Regions from separate parts of the Halomonas sp. HAL1 genome, predicted to be linked through region 2. Evidence: predicted binding sites of a transcription regulator. Region 2 holds the regulator's gene; each other region holds the start of a gene.
The links. The regulator PhoB, encoded in region 2, activates phosphate uptake and scavenging genes when phosphate is short. The targets are predictions, from matches to a motif close to TGTCATANNNNTGTCANA.
Positions count from the first base shown of each region.

Region 1: the regulator PhoB is predicted to act here: its motif matches at 2,472-2,489, upstream of phnD (phosphate/phosphite/phosphonate ABC transporter substrate-binding protein).
Region 3: the regulator PhoB is predicted to act here: its motif matches at 1,889-1,906, upstream of phnC (phosphonate ABC transporter ATP-binding protein).

Region 1 covers NZ_CP130610.1:210,890-215,069, reverse strand. Annotated here, with positions in the region: gene Q3Y66_RS01020 (RNA polymerase sigma factor) at 1-888, shown strand, start outside; gene Q3Y66_RS01015 (YciI family protein) at 971-1,333, shown strand; gene Q3Y66_RS01010 (DUF1428 domain-containing protein) at 1,355-1,726, shown strand; gene Q3Y66_RS01005 (DUF305 domain-containing protein) at 1,876-2,325, opposite strand; gene phnD (phosphate/phosphite/phosphonate ABC transporter substrate-binding protein) at 2,585-3,493, shown strand; gene phnC (phosphonate ABC transporter ATP-binding protein) at 3,605-4,180, shown strand, end outside.
Region 2 covers NZ_CP130610.1:4,147,247-4,151,426, reverse strand. Annotated here, with positions in the region: gene Q3Y66_RS19310 (NAD(P)/FAD-dependent oxidoreductase) at 1-347, opposite strand, end outside; gene Q3Y66_RS19305 (chorismate lyase) at 386-1,009, shown strand; gene ubiA (4-hydroxybenzoate octaprenyltransferase) at 1,045-1,938, shown strand; gene phoB (phosphate regulon transcriptional regulator PhoB) at 2,046-2,735, shown strand; gene phoR (phosphate regulon sensor histidine kinase PhoR) at 2,738-4,024, shown strand.
Region 3 covers NZ_CP130610.1:2,864,945-2,869,124, reverse strand. Annotated here, with positions in the region: gene phnE (phosphonate ABC transporter, permease protein PhnE) at 1-101, opposite strand, end outside; gene phnD (phosphate/phosphite/phosphonate ABC transporter substrate-binding protein) at 111-980, opposite strand; gene phnC (phosphonate ABC transporter ATP-binding protein) at 977-1,822, opposite strand; gene Q3Y66_RS13500 (methyl-accepting chemotaxis protein) at 2,126-3,802, shown strand; gene Q3Y66_RS13495 (LysE family translocator) at 3,864-4,180, opposite strand, start outside.

The DNA of each region.
Region 1 (4,180 bases), 310 kb from region 2:
AGTTTGAGCATGGAAGCACGGATTGCCCTGACGCTGCGCGAGATGTGCGGCTTGACCACTGAGCAAGTAGCCAGCGCGCTACTGATGAAGCCTACGACGCTGGCACAGCGTATCGTACGAGCCAAACGCAAAATTCGCGATGCGCATATTCCTTATGCCGTACCTACCCAGGAAGAGCTGCCCGAGCGCCTACCCGATGTGCTCCAAGTCATCTATCTGGTCTTCAATGAAGGCTACTCACGCAGCACGGGAGCCAGCGTGGTCGATATCAGTCTTACCCAAGAAGCCATGCGACTGGGCAATGAGCTGACACGGCTACTGCCCAAGGGTGAGGTATTTGGGCTGATGGCCTTGATGCTGCTTAATGATGCACGCCGGGATGCGCGCCAGGATAACGACGGAGAACTGGTGACACTGGATGCTCAGGACAGACGTCTATGGCGCCAGGAGGATATCCACGTCGGCATAGCGTGGCTGGAACAGGCGCTGGCGCTCACCCCCACTGGGTACTACACCCTCCAGGCGTCGATTGCCGCCGTACATGCCCAGGCTAGCCGCGCAGAGCAGACCGATTGGGGGCGTATCGTCAGGCTCTACGATGCCCTCTGCCGACGTTTTCCATCCCCCATCCTGGCGCTGAATCGTGCGGTCGCCATTGCCATGAATGGTGCGCCCGATACCGGCCTGAAGTTACTCGACGACATCGCTCATCATCCGCAAATAAGCCGCTATTATCTCTTTTATGCCGCTAAAGCGGATTTACTGCGTCGCCAAGGCCAGCATGAGGCCGCGCGCAGCGCCTATCAACAGGCGCTGCTATTGGTCACCCTGGATCCAGAAAAACGGTTTTTGAACAGGCGATTGGCAGAGCTCGAAAATTCCCCATAAAAAAATGCTTAGGCTATGTCGATTCAAGACAATGCCAAACGACTAAAGAGAGTCACTACCCTGACCAACCAGGAGACTCCCCATGAAGTACGTTGCGCTGGTGTATTACCAAGAGCAGATTATCAACGCCATGAGCGAACAGGCATGGCAAGACCTCAATCAGGAGTGTATCGCCGGGGTAGAGCGCTTGAGCACCAACGGCCACTACCTAGCCGGACAAGCGTTACAGCCAGTAGAAACCGCTACCACCGTGCGTGTACGCGATGGCGAGACATTAATCTCCGATGGCCCCTTTGCGGAAACCAAGGAGCAGTTGGCCGGCTTCTACCTGCTCGAAGCCCACGACTTGAATGAGGCGCTGCAGCTGGCTAGCCGCATCCCACCAGCCCGGCTGGGCAGCATTGAGGTACGCCCCGTTCGAGAACTCCCCCCTAAAGCACAATAAAACAGTAATAGGAGAACAGCCATGAGCAAGCTTACACACCCTTATGTAGATGGTTTCGTCGCTGCCGTGCCCAGCGCTAATAAAGATGCGTTTATTGAGCATGCCCGTGCCGCGGCCGTTGTTTTCAAGGAGCACGGCGCACTGCGGATCGTGGAGTGCTGGGGAGACGATGTCCCCGAAGGGGAAGTGACCTCCTTTTCCATGGCGGTCAAACGCAAGGATGACGAAAGCATCATCTTTTCCTGGATAGAGTGGCCATCGCGGGCCGTGCGTGATGAAGGAATGGCCAAGGTCATGCAAGACCCGCGCTTGCAGATGGATGTTAATCCAATGCCGTTTGATGGCAAGCGACTCATTTTCGGTGGTTTTAAAAGTATCATTGATGAGGAGTGACAGGGCACCGGCCGACATAAAAGTTGGAAGCGCTATGCGTGAACCGAGGCATAGCGCCTTCCAAGCCAATGTCCGACCGACTACCCGCCAACTGAATTTCGATAATCTTGTTCCAACCTACCCACCAGTAGCGGTTTCACTAAACGTTATTACTCATCTTCAATATCCGCTATTAATGCTTTCATTTCTGCGATCTCTTCCCGCTGGGTCTCGATAATCGAATCGGCGAGTTCGCGTACGCGGGGATCGGTTATCTGAGCACGCTCACTGGTCAGAATGGCAATAGAGTGATGCGGAATCATCGCCTTCATATAGGAAACATCATCCACCGTCTGCTGGCTACGCACCAACCAAAGCGCCCCGGCAAAGACCACGATGCTGCCCACCAAAATAGCCAGGTTCACGCCCTTTTTAGAGTACATATCAAGCATGAAACCCAGCATGACCACTGCCATCGTGGCACCCATGACAATAGCCATGTAGGTACGGGTTTCACTAAAAGTGACATGATCCAGCTGGTAAGTGTTCAGGTACATCAATCCCAACATGATCACGGTCGCCGTCACGATCATAGCGCCGAAACGTAAATACATTTTCATCAGATTCCTCCTTGAACCAATTATCGGAGTTACGAGTGTAGATACCGATTCGTTACTCTGCCGAATCATGTCGCTGGAAACGCTCTTTATGGCTAGCTCCATATTCATGCATTGGCAGCTTAGCAATAAAGGTGGAGCAGAGAGGCTGTCATAAATCCGTGACGAGAACGTCATCTTAACTACACCTTACCTTCATTGTCGGCTGCCACTCTAACTACCACTTGAATATAGACATATTTCGCCGACAGGATGACAACTAATGCATAAAGCCAATATTTGTAAATTGAGTATTCGAAACGCAGCTTTGAGCCTAGCTATTACAGGAGCCGCCGCCTTTACGGCGCCGTCGGTGCTGGCCAATGACGATTTAAGCAATGTTTGCCCTAATCCCATTCGCATGGCCGATACCGGTATTGAAGGCATGGGGCCCCTAGAAGACGCCTTTGGCCCCTTTGCCGAAGCGTTTGAAACCACTACTGGCCTTGAACTGGAGATGTTCAGCCTGAGCAACCGCACCGCCGCAGGCACCGCACTGCAGTACGATGATGTTGAGCTTGTTTTCGCCGGACCTTCTGAGTTTGTTCTGTTTGATCGCGAAAGCGATATTGAAATTCTGTTTGCCATTGAACGCCCGCACTACGGCAGCAGCTTTTTTGTCCCCGCTGACAGCGATATCGAAACGCTTGAAGACCTTGAAGGCCGTCGCGTGGCGCTGAAAGACGTAGGCTCTACGAGTGGGCACATTTTCCCGAGCCAGATGTTGGTCGACGCGGGCTTAGACATTCAACGCGATCTGGAAATTATTATGGCCGGTGATGCGCGCATTGCCGCGCTGGTCAACGGTGACGTAGATGCCATGGGCGGCGGCAACCGGGATATCGATGAAATTCAAGCCATGGACCCCAATGGCGAGTATCGCGTTATTGCCCAGAGCGATGTATTGCCCGGTGACCCAGTCGTTATGCGCGGCTCTTTGGATGATGCCTGCAAAACAGCCCTACGCGAGTCACTCCGAACCAATGCCGATACGCTTTGGAGTGCGCTGATTGCGACAGATCGCAACGAAGATAAGTTTTTAAACCGCGACTCTTCACTCGGATTTGACCGTACCAACGAAGATTACGACGTGGTTCGCCGTGCATACGAAGCAGCCGGCATCTCCCTGTAAGCATCTCTCTCTTTTGTTTCACTTCAGCACAGGGATGTGCTGCTTTTAGGTAGGCTTTACCATGAATATTGACCTTACTCACCTCCTGACCTTAGCGCAGGAGGTTTTTTTATGAAGGCTATCAGCGTCCAAGACGTGCATAAACGCTATGGCGAACTGCACGTACTGCGTGGCTTAACGCTGGAGATTAGCAAAGGCGAGTGCGTCATCCTCTTAGGGGCAAACGGCTGCGGCAAGTCGACACTGATGCGCTGTTTGAATGGATTAGCGCCTCATGACCAAGGAAATATCTCCATTTTTGGGGAGCCCCTCAACCACCGTTCCAAAACGAAGTTACGTCAGTTGAGGCGCAAGGTGGGCGTGGTTTTTCAGCAATTTAACCTAGTGCAAAACGTCAGCGTGTTTCAAAACGTGCTGTATGGCGCCATGGGGCAACAACGCTTTGGCCTGCTCTCCTCTCTCGCCTGCGTTGCAAGCCATGAACTGCGTGAACGCGCTATGACATCGCTTGAACGCGTTGGATTAGCGCACAAAGCCCACGCTGACTGTCGAGAACTTTCCGGCGGTCAACAGCAGCGCGTGGCCATTGCTCGCACACTGATGCAAGACGCCGAGATCATTATTGCCGACGAGCCGGTGGCCAGCCTTGATCCAAAGGCGGGAAAAGAAATCATGGACTTGTTGCTC
Region 2 (4,180 bases):
GAGCTTAGTTTTTCATAGTTGGGCGCTTGTCCAGCGTCGAGAAGCAGTGTCCGGTTATCCACATCCAGTGCCGCCACGGGGGTGTGGGTAATGATGCGGGCGTTTAACTCATCGCCCAGCTCGGCAGCGTTTCGCTGGGCCAGTTTGTTGGGCGCTAGGCCTTTAGCGAAGCCGGTGGAGAGTAACGGTTTGCTGTAATCGTCACCGCTGTCAGCACTAATCAACGTGATTGACCGCTGGTCACCGAGACGGCGCAGTGCCCGGGCTAAGCCAATCCCGGCCATTCCCGTGCCAATAATGACCAGCGCAGCGTGGGATGAAGAGAGCTCTGGTTGTGAGGTGGGCATGCAGACACCAAAAAAGTCGCTGAAACAAAAGCCTGTTAGTGCTGCATGTTACACTAGCCGACCCGTTTATTGCCCTGGAGAACTTGGTGACGCCTGCAGCTTTTCGGCAAACTCCTCACTTTTCGCGCTGGCGGCCCGTTGATGCGGCGCGACCTGCCATGAGTACTTCCTGGTGGCAGTGGGTTGCCTCAACCGACTCATTAACCGCCCGCTTAATAGCCGCAGGAGGTGAAAAGCAGTTTCGCGTTCGACTGCTACGCCAGGGCGTAGGCTGGCCGCGAGCGGATGAGGCACGGGCGTTGGGCATTGCTCCCAAACGCTATGCATGGCTGCGTGAAGTCGCGCTGTGCTTGGATGAAACGCCGTGGGTGGTGGCGCGCTCCGTCGCCCCGCTTACTCAGTTAAAGGGCCAGCGTTTGGAAGGGTTAGGTGAGCGCTCGCTAGGCAGTTGGTTATTTCGTCAGCCAGGTTTAATTCGCGGGCCGCTTGAGGCCACTACCCAATCCTCCTTATTTGCTCGTATGAACGGTATCGAAAGTGACTGTACCTGGGGCCGACGTTCAGTGTTTTATCACGGCGGTAATCACGGTGGGCTGTCGTTATTGGTGCAGGAGTATTTTTTGCGTGCGATGGCGGATGACCTTGATCTGCCATCGCGCTAGGCTAGCGCCTGCATCTTATTTTTCGTGAGGTAAGCATGGATCGTTCACTGTTGCGGCCGAAGGGATGGGCTCGCGTGGCAGATTTTATACAGCTGATGCGTTTGGATCGACCCATTGGCACTTGGCTGTTGATGTGGCCGACGCTTTGGGCGCTGTGGATTGCCGCTGAAGGGGTACCCGGCCGTGATGTGCTGCTGATTTTTGTGGCCGGTGTTTACGTCATGCGCGCGGCTGGCTGCGTGGTGAACGATTATGCAGATCGCCATTTCGATGGCCATGTGAAACGCACTAAGCATCGCCCGCTCGCCACAGGTCGAATCAGCGAAACCGAGGCTCAATTGCTGTTTATTGGTTTGGTGGCCGCAGCGTTTATTCTGGTGCTACTGACTAATTGGTTTACGGTGCTGCTCTCGCTGGGCGGGGTATTTCTGGCAGTTATTTACCCGTTCATGAAGCGTTATACCCATTTTCCCCAGGTGGTGCTGGGGGCGGCATTCTCATGGGCAATTCCAATGGCCTTTGGCGCCGTGCTGGGCCATGTGCCGTTGGAAGCATGGCTGCTTTTCTGTGCAAACGTGCTATGGACGGTGGCATACGACACGCAATACGCCATGGTCGATCGCGACGATGATTTAAAAATTGGCATTAAATCGACAGCCGTGCTGTTTGGCGACGCGGATCGCCTGATAATCGGCCTACTCCAGGTAGCCACCCTGGGGTTGCTGGCATGGGTAGGCTGGCGGGTCGGGTTAGGTGGGTTCTTTTGGCTAGGGCTCGCTGCAATGGCGGCAACTTTCCTGCATCAGCAGCGCTTAATTCGTTATCAGGAGCGGGATCCCTGTTTCCAGGCGTTTCTGAATAATCACTGGTCGGGGCTGCTGATTTTTACTGGTATTGCGCTAAGTTGGTGGCCTGCGGCGGGTCAGTAACTGCCATTGTCATGTAACTGTCATCAAGTCATGGTGTTATCGTCACTGACATGTCATTGAACTGTTTTTCTTTGAACTGGCTTTTTTGCACACCGTGAGGCTCTGGTATGACCGCCAAAACCGTTCTGATTGTCGATGATGAATCGTCGATTCGCGAGATGATCGCGGTAGCGCTGGAAATGGCTGACTACCGTGTGCTCGAAGCAGATAACGCCCAGGATGCTCATGCCATGGTGGTTGACCACCAACCTGATTTATTGCTGCTTGACTGGATGATGCCTGGCACCAGCGGTATTGAGCTGGCTAGGCGTTTGAAGCGCGAAGAAGCTACCGCCGAGATCCCGATTATTATGCTGACCGCTAAAGGCGAAGAGGATAATAAGATCCAAGGGCTTGAAGCCGGTGCCGATGATTACATCACCAAGCCTTTTTCTCCACGCGAATTGGTGGCACGGCTGAAAGCGGTGCTGCGTCGTGCGACACCGCGTGGCGTTGAGGACCCGATTGAGATTAATGGCCTGTTGCTTGATCCGGTAAGCCACCGGGTAAGCGCTCACGGTAAAGCGTTGGAAATGGGTCCGACCGAGTATCGTCTGCTGCAGTTTTTTATGACCCATCAAGAGCGCGCTTACACACGTAGCCAACTGCTTGACCAAGTATGGGGTGGTAATGTGTATGTCGAAGAGCGTACGGTCGATGTGCATATTCGACGCTTACGAAAAGCGCTGGGCGATGTGCATCAAAACCTGATTCAAACGGTTCGGGGTACCGGATACCGTTTCTCTGCACGGGTGTAAATGTGCGCCTATGGAGCCGTGAACTGTGGCGTCTAGCGTGGCTGGCCACACTGGGTACTTGTTTAGGCTGGTTATTGGGCTCAGCAGGGCTAGGGCTTGCGGCAGGGCTTGCAGTATGTCTGTTTTATCACTTGCGGCAGCTACGCGAACTTTATTTATGGCTAACCCTACATCCTCACGATGAGCCGCCTGCCGCTCACGGTATGTGGGGTGAATTGTTTGATCGTTTATACCGCTATCAGAAAAGCCAGCGTATAACGCAAAGTCGGCTGCGTGCTACCTTGGCCCGTATTCAAGAGTCGTCTGAAGCGATGCGTGACAGTGTGGTCATGCTCGACCGCCACGGTGATCTAGAGTGGTGGAACAGCGCTGCAACGAACATGCTAGGGCTACAAACTGCCCATGATCGTGGTCAGCACATTACCAACCTACTGCGCGAGCCAAGTTTCATCCGCTACTTCAATGCGCGGGAGTATGGCGAGCCGCTAACGCTGACATCGCCGATTGACGAGCGTCGAATCCTGCAGTATCAAATTACCCTGTACGGTGACGATGAACGGCTGGTAATGGCCCGGGATATCACGCGCTTGCATCGCCTGGAACAGATGCGGCGCGACTTTGTTGCCAACGTCTCTCACGAGCTGCGCACGCCGCTAACCGTCCTTTCCGGCTATCTGGAAACCTACAGCGATATTGCTGACCAGTTGCCTCCGCGTTTGGGCAAAAGCATCAACCAGATGCAGGAACAGACGCAGCGAATGCAAAACCTGGTCAATGATCTATTGCTGCTCTCTCGGTTAGAAATCGACCAGGGGGGGAAAGATCACCATCCGCTGTCGCTAGGGCCTTTGCTACAAAGCATCTGTGATGATGCGCTGGCGCTGTCGAATCAGCGTCATACCATTACTGTCGCGCTTGAAAGCGATGCACGCCTGCTGGGTAGTGAACAGGAGATTCGTAGCGCCATCTCTAACCTCGCCTTCAATGCCGTTCGCTATACGCCAGCAGGTAGCCACATCACCTTACGCTGGAAAGCTAGCGCGACTGGCGGCGGCTGTATTGATGTGGAAGACAATGGTGAAGGCATCGATCCCGTCCATATTCCCCGACTAACCGAACGTTTTTACCGTGTCGATAAAGGCCGTAGCACCGCAACTGGCGGCACGGGCTTAGGCTTGGCGATCGTTAAGCACGTACTATTACGCCACGATGCGCAATTACAGATTGAATCCCACCCGGGTAAAGGGGCGCTTTTTCGCTGCTCATTTCCCGCTTCACGTCTTGTATAGGGCTCCGTAAGCGACCTCTCGCACCATACCTGTAAAGGTGTGTAATATTGGCATGTAAGGTTGGTAAGAGTTTACTCATGTGCCATTTTTACACAGCTTTTAAGCTTGGTATTTCTATTTTAACAGAACGCTACAGCTTGGCTTGTTTTAATTAAT
Region 3 (4,180 bases), 1.3 Mb from region 2:
ACTTGGAAGAGCTTACTCCGCCAGCCGCGCGCGTGTTCGGCCAGCACCGCGTCAGGAGAGAATGCTGAAAGGGCCGGCGGATCCGTTTTGGTCTGATTCATAATGCCCCCTTACATCTTGGCGAAGTCAAGGTCGAGCAGACTACCCATTTCCCGGATCACATCGTAATCGGAGTCAGTGATAACGGCGAAACCTTCGGCTTTTAGGTTGCTCAGGATTTCTTCATCATCAATGCTAATGAAAGCGTCTTGTATCTCCTGCTTGAGTTCCGGGTTCAAGTTGGAACGCATCGCCCAGGGGTACTGCGGATACTCCCCACTGTGACCCAACACCCTAACCTTGCTGCGATCTATCAGGCCGCGGTCCATCACATGTTCAAAGATTACTTCCGATAGTCCCCCAGCATCTGCATTACCATTGGCAACGTTCACCGCCACGGCATCATGGGAGCCAACGAAATGGGCTTCATAGTCCTCGCCTGCTTCCAAACCAGCCGATTCAAGCAACACGGTTTTGGGAATCAGGTGGCTTGAAGTGGAGGCTCGGTCGCCATAGGCCATCTTCATGCCCTCGATATCGGCATAGGACTCAACGCCGGAATCGACATTGGCAATGATGATGGAGCGGTAGGTGGGCTTGCCATCCACAATCATGGCCGCAAAGGGCTCGATCTCGCTTTTGCTTTTTGCCATCACATAGGAGAGGGGCCCGAAGTAGGCGAGGTCGATGCGACCAAAGCGCATGGCTTCGATCATGGAGGAATAATCTGTAGTGACGATTAGCTCAATTTCTTTGCCAAGCGTGCTTTCAAGATAGTCTTTCAATGGCTGGTTGCGTTTGATCAGTTCGGAGGCATTTTCATCGGGGAGTAGCGCGACTTTTAACAGATCCGGATTTGGATCAGCGTCCGCCGCCATGGCTGGCATCACAATTCCAATCATAAGACAGATGGCGAAGAAAAAGCTGAATAGCGGTTTCATTGGGCAATCTCCAGTTTTATCGGGGAAGGATGTGTAGATGAAAGGTTGGGTTCAGGGGTGTCAGCGGCTTCGGACGCAGTCCCTTTCGCACCGTGGTAGATCTCATTAAGGTGGCATTGCTTTAGCTGGGAGGGGGCCGCATCGAAAACGATCTGGGCATTCGCTAAACCGATAATGCGGTCAGCGAACCGCTGGGCGTATTCCAACTGGTGCAGCGAAATAATGGCGGTAATACCATCTTCACGGCATATGTCTCGCAGTAACGTTAGCACTCGCTCCGACGTGGCTGGGTCAAGGCTGGCCACTGGCTCGTCCGCCAAGATCATGGCGGGCTGCTGCGCCAAGGCACGAGCAATACCCACGCGCTGCTGCTGCCCTCCGGAAAGCTGATCGACCCTGGTAAGCGCCTTCTCAGCCAGGCCTACGCGATCCAGGCAGTGCAGGGCAAGCTCCTGTTCCTGCCTGGGTAGCGGAAACAAACTGCGCCAGGTGCTGTGGTAAGCAAGCCGACCCGTCAGCACATTCTGGAGCGCAGTGTGGCGTTCAATGAGCTGATGGTGCTGGAAAACCATGGCGGTTTTGCACCGATGGCGGCGTACCGTAGTAATGGTTTCGAGCGCACCTAGTTCGGCCGAGATCACTTTGCCGGTGCTGGGCCGCACCAAGTGGTTGAGGGAGCGCAGTAACGTAGATTTACCTGCACCGGAAAGACCGAGTAGAACCGTAAACTCGCCTTTGTGGAAATCGACGGTGGTGGGTCGAAGTGCGAGAACATTCCCAGGATATGTCACCCCCATTTTCTCGATGCGGAGCATTAAGTCAGAGGATTGAACAGGCTCCATTGGATCACCTTCTGCAATGTATAAGCTCACTTTATTGTGACTTACAATGCAACGTTAGCGCTCCTAGGTGACAAAGCTGTGTCATGCAGATGATAAGTTAATGACCATCAAAGGGGTGGGTAGCATGTAATGACATAAGAAATTGGCGATTTATAAATTAAAAAAAATTAAACTTTTATTTGCGCGTGCCGATAATGCATCAACGTTACTCGTAATATGCGCTTTTACCTGAGCGCATGCGGTTACTGAGATTGCTTCCACCTACCCAATGCAGCGCGCTGCGGGCTTTCACGAGACCTTCCCATGCTACTTCTAAATCGAAGCGTTAAACTGCGGCTAGCCGTAAGTTTAGGCGCGTGCATCCTGATGTTAATCGTCGTCGGTATTATCGGTCTTTCCAGTCTCAGCAAAACCAACGATGCCCTCAATAGGACTTATGAGGGGAACGTGATCACCTTGACTAATCTTAGTAAGGTCAACCAAGCACTGCTCGGCAACCGGGTAAAAGTGACGGCCGAACAGCGTGATCGGAATCCAGCATCTGCCATCACGACGCAACAAGAGGTCGCGGAGAACGACGCCATTATCGACGCCGCTTGGGATGATTACTTCCCCGAGCGAGTTTCTGATGATCGAGAGCGTGCGATAGCCGAAAGCTTTGTCGTGTCGTTAGCCAGTTTGCGCGCTGGTATTGACGAGATTAACGCGGCAATGATCGGCAATGATTATGATGCCGCAAGAGAGATTGCCACCACCACGCTACGTTCTGAATATGCCAAAGTGCTTAAGGCGATCCAGGACCTCATGACCCACAACAGCACCCAAGCCGCCGCCAATAACCAGCAGTCAGCAAGTGACTATGCTTGGACGCGCAACTTCGTTATAGGCGTTATGGTGGCGGCAATCATCTTCGGCATCCTGCTCTCAATGTGGTTGATTCGCGGCATCATGACGCCGCTGGGCAAGGCGCAAGCACTCGCCAATGCCATGGCTGAAGGCAGGCTCGATAACAACGTCGACGCTTCAGCCAAGGACGAGTTTGGCGTGATGCTTAGGGCGTTAAAGAGCATGGAAACCAAGTTCTCGCAGGTGGTCATGTCCGTTCGTAATAACGCCGAGTCCGTGAATGTCGCCGCCGATGAAATCGTGCTAGGCACCGACGATCTCAGCCGCCGTACTCAGGAGCAGGCCTCAAATATCGAAGAGACCGCGGCCTCGATGGACGAAATCACCTCGACCGTGCGTCAGAATGCAGACAATGCTTCCGAAGCAGACAAGCTCGTGCATGAAGTCAGCCAGCAAGCCAACGCCGGGGGCGAGATCGCAGGTCAAGCCGTCAAAGCGATGGAAGGTATCAATGCCTCAAGCCGCAAGATTGCCGGTATCGTCGGCTTGATCGATGAAATCGCCTTCCAGACGAATCTGCTGGCGCTGAACGCTTCAGTGGAAGCCGCCCGCGCGGGCGAGCAAGGGCGTGGCTTTGCGGTGGTGGCCAACGAAGTACGTAACCTGGCAGGGCGCAGTGCTGATGCCGCGAAAGACATCAAGAAACTCGTCGAGGACAGTATCGGCCAAGTCGACACCGGCTCAAACCTGGTCAACCAAGCAGGCAAGTCGCTTGAAGGTATCGTTCATGGCGTTAAGCGTGTTTCGGTATTGATGGGTGAGATTGCCACCGCCAGCCGAGAGCAGGCCCAAGGCATTGATCAGGTCAATACCGCTGTCTCGCAAATGGACAGTGTCACCCAGCAGAACGCGAGTTTGGTGGAAGAGTCCAGCGCGGCAGGGCGTTCACTGCAAAGCCAAGCAGAGTCGTTGTTGAACGAGGTGTCGTTCTTTAGAGGAGCGACCACCGGCCAAAACCAACGCGCGCTACCTGCTACGCCAAAACCGCGTGACAGCCAGCCTCGAGCCACTAAAAGCTTGCCGACTCATGTGATTGGTGGCAAGCAAGACACCGAGAAATGGACCTCCTTCTAACCGCTAGCCGTTATGAAAAGCGCCCTCAGGGCGCTTTTTTTCTGAGCAATCAGCTAACGTCCTAACTGGCAGAAGAGGTAAGCGGCAGCCATACATGCTCAAACCCGATCGAAAACGCCACGGCGACCAACAGCCCGGCCATTAGCCCATTAAAGCGCCTCACAACGGCTGGGTTTTTAATCCGCTGGCCGACCAAACTGCCCATCACTACGTAACTGCCAGGCGCGCCCGCGGCTAGCATGGCAAGCCCGAACGCCCACATCACTAGGCTAAGCCCATGAATGCCAGCGGCAGGAAATTGCAGTGTAGTAATCGGAAGGGTGGCGACAATGGCTTTGGGGTTCAGTAACTGCATGACTAACCCATCGCGATAACTAA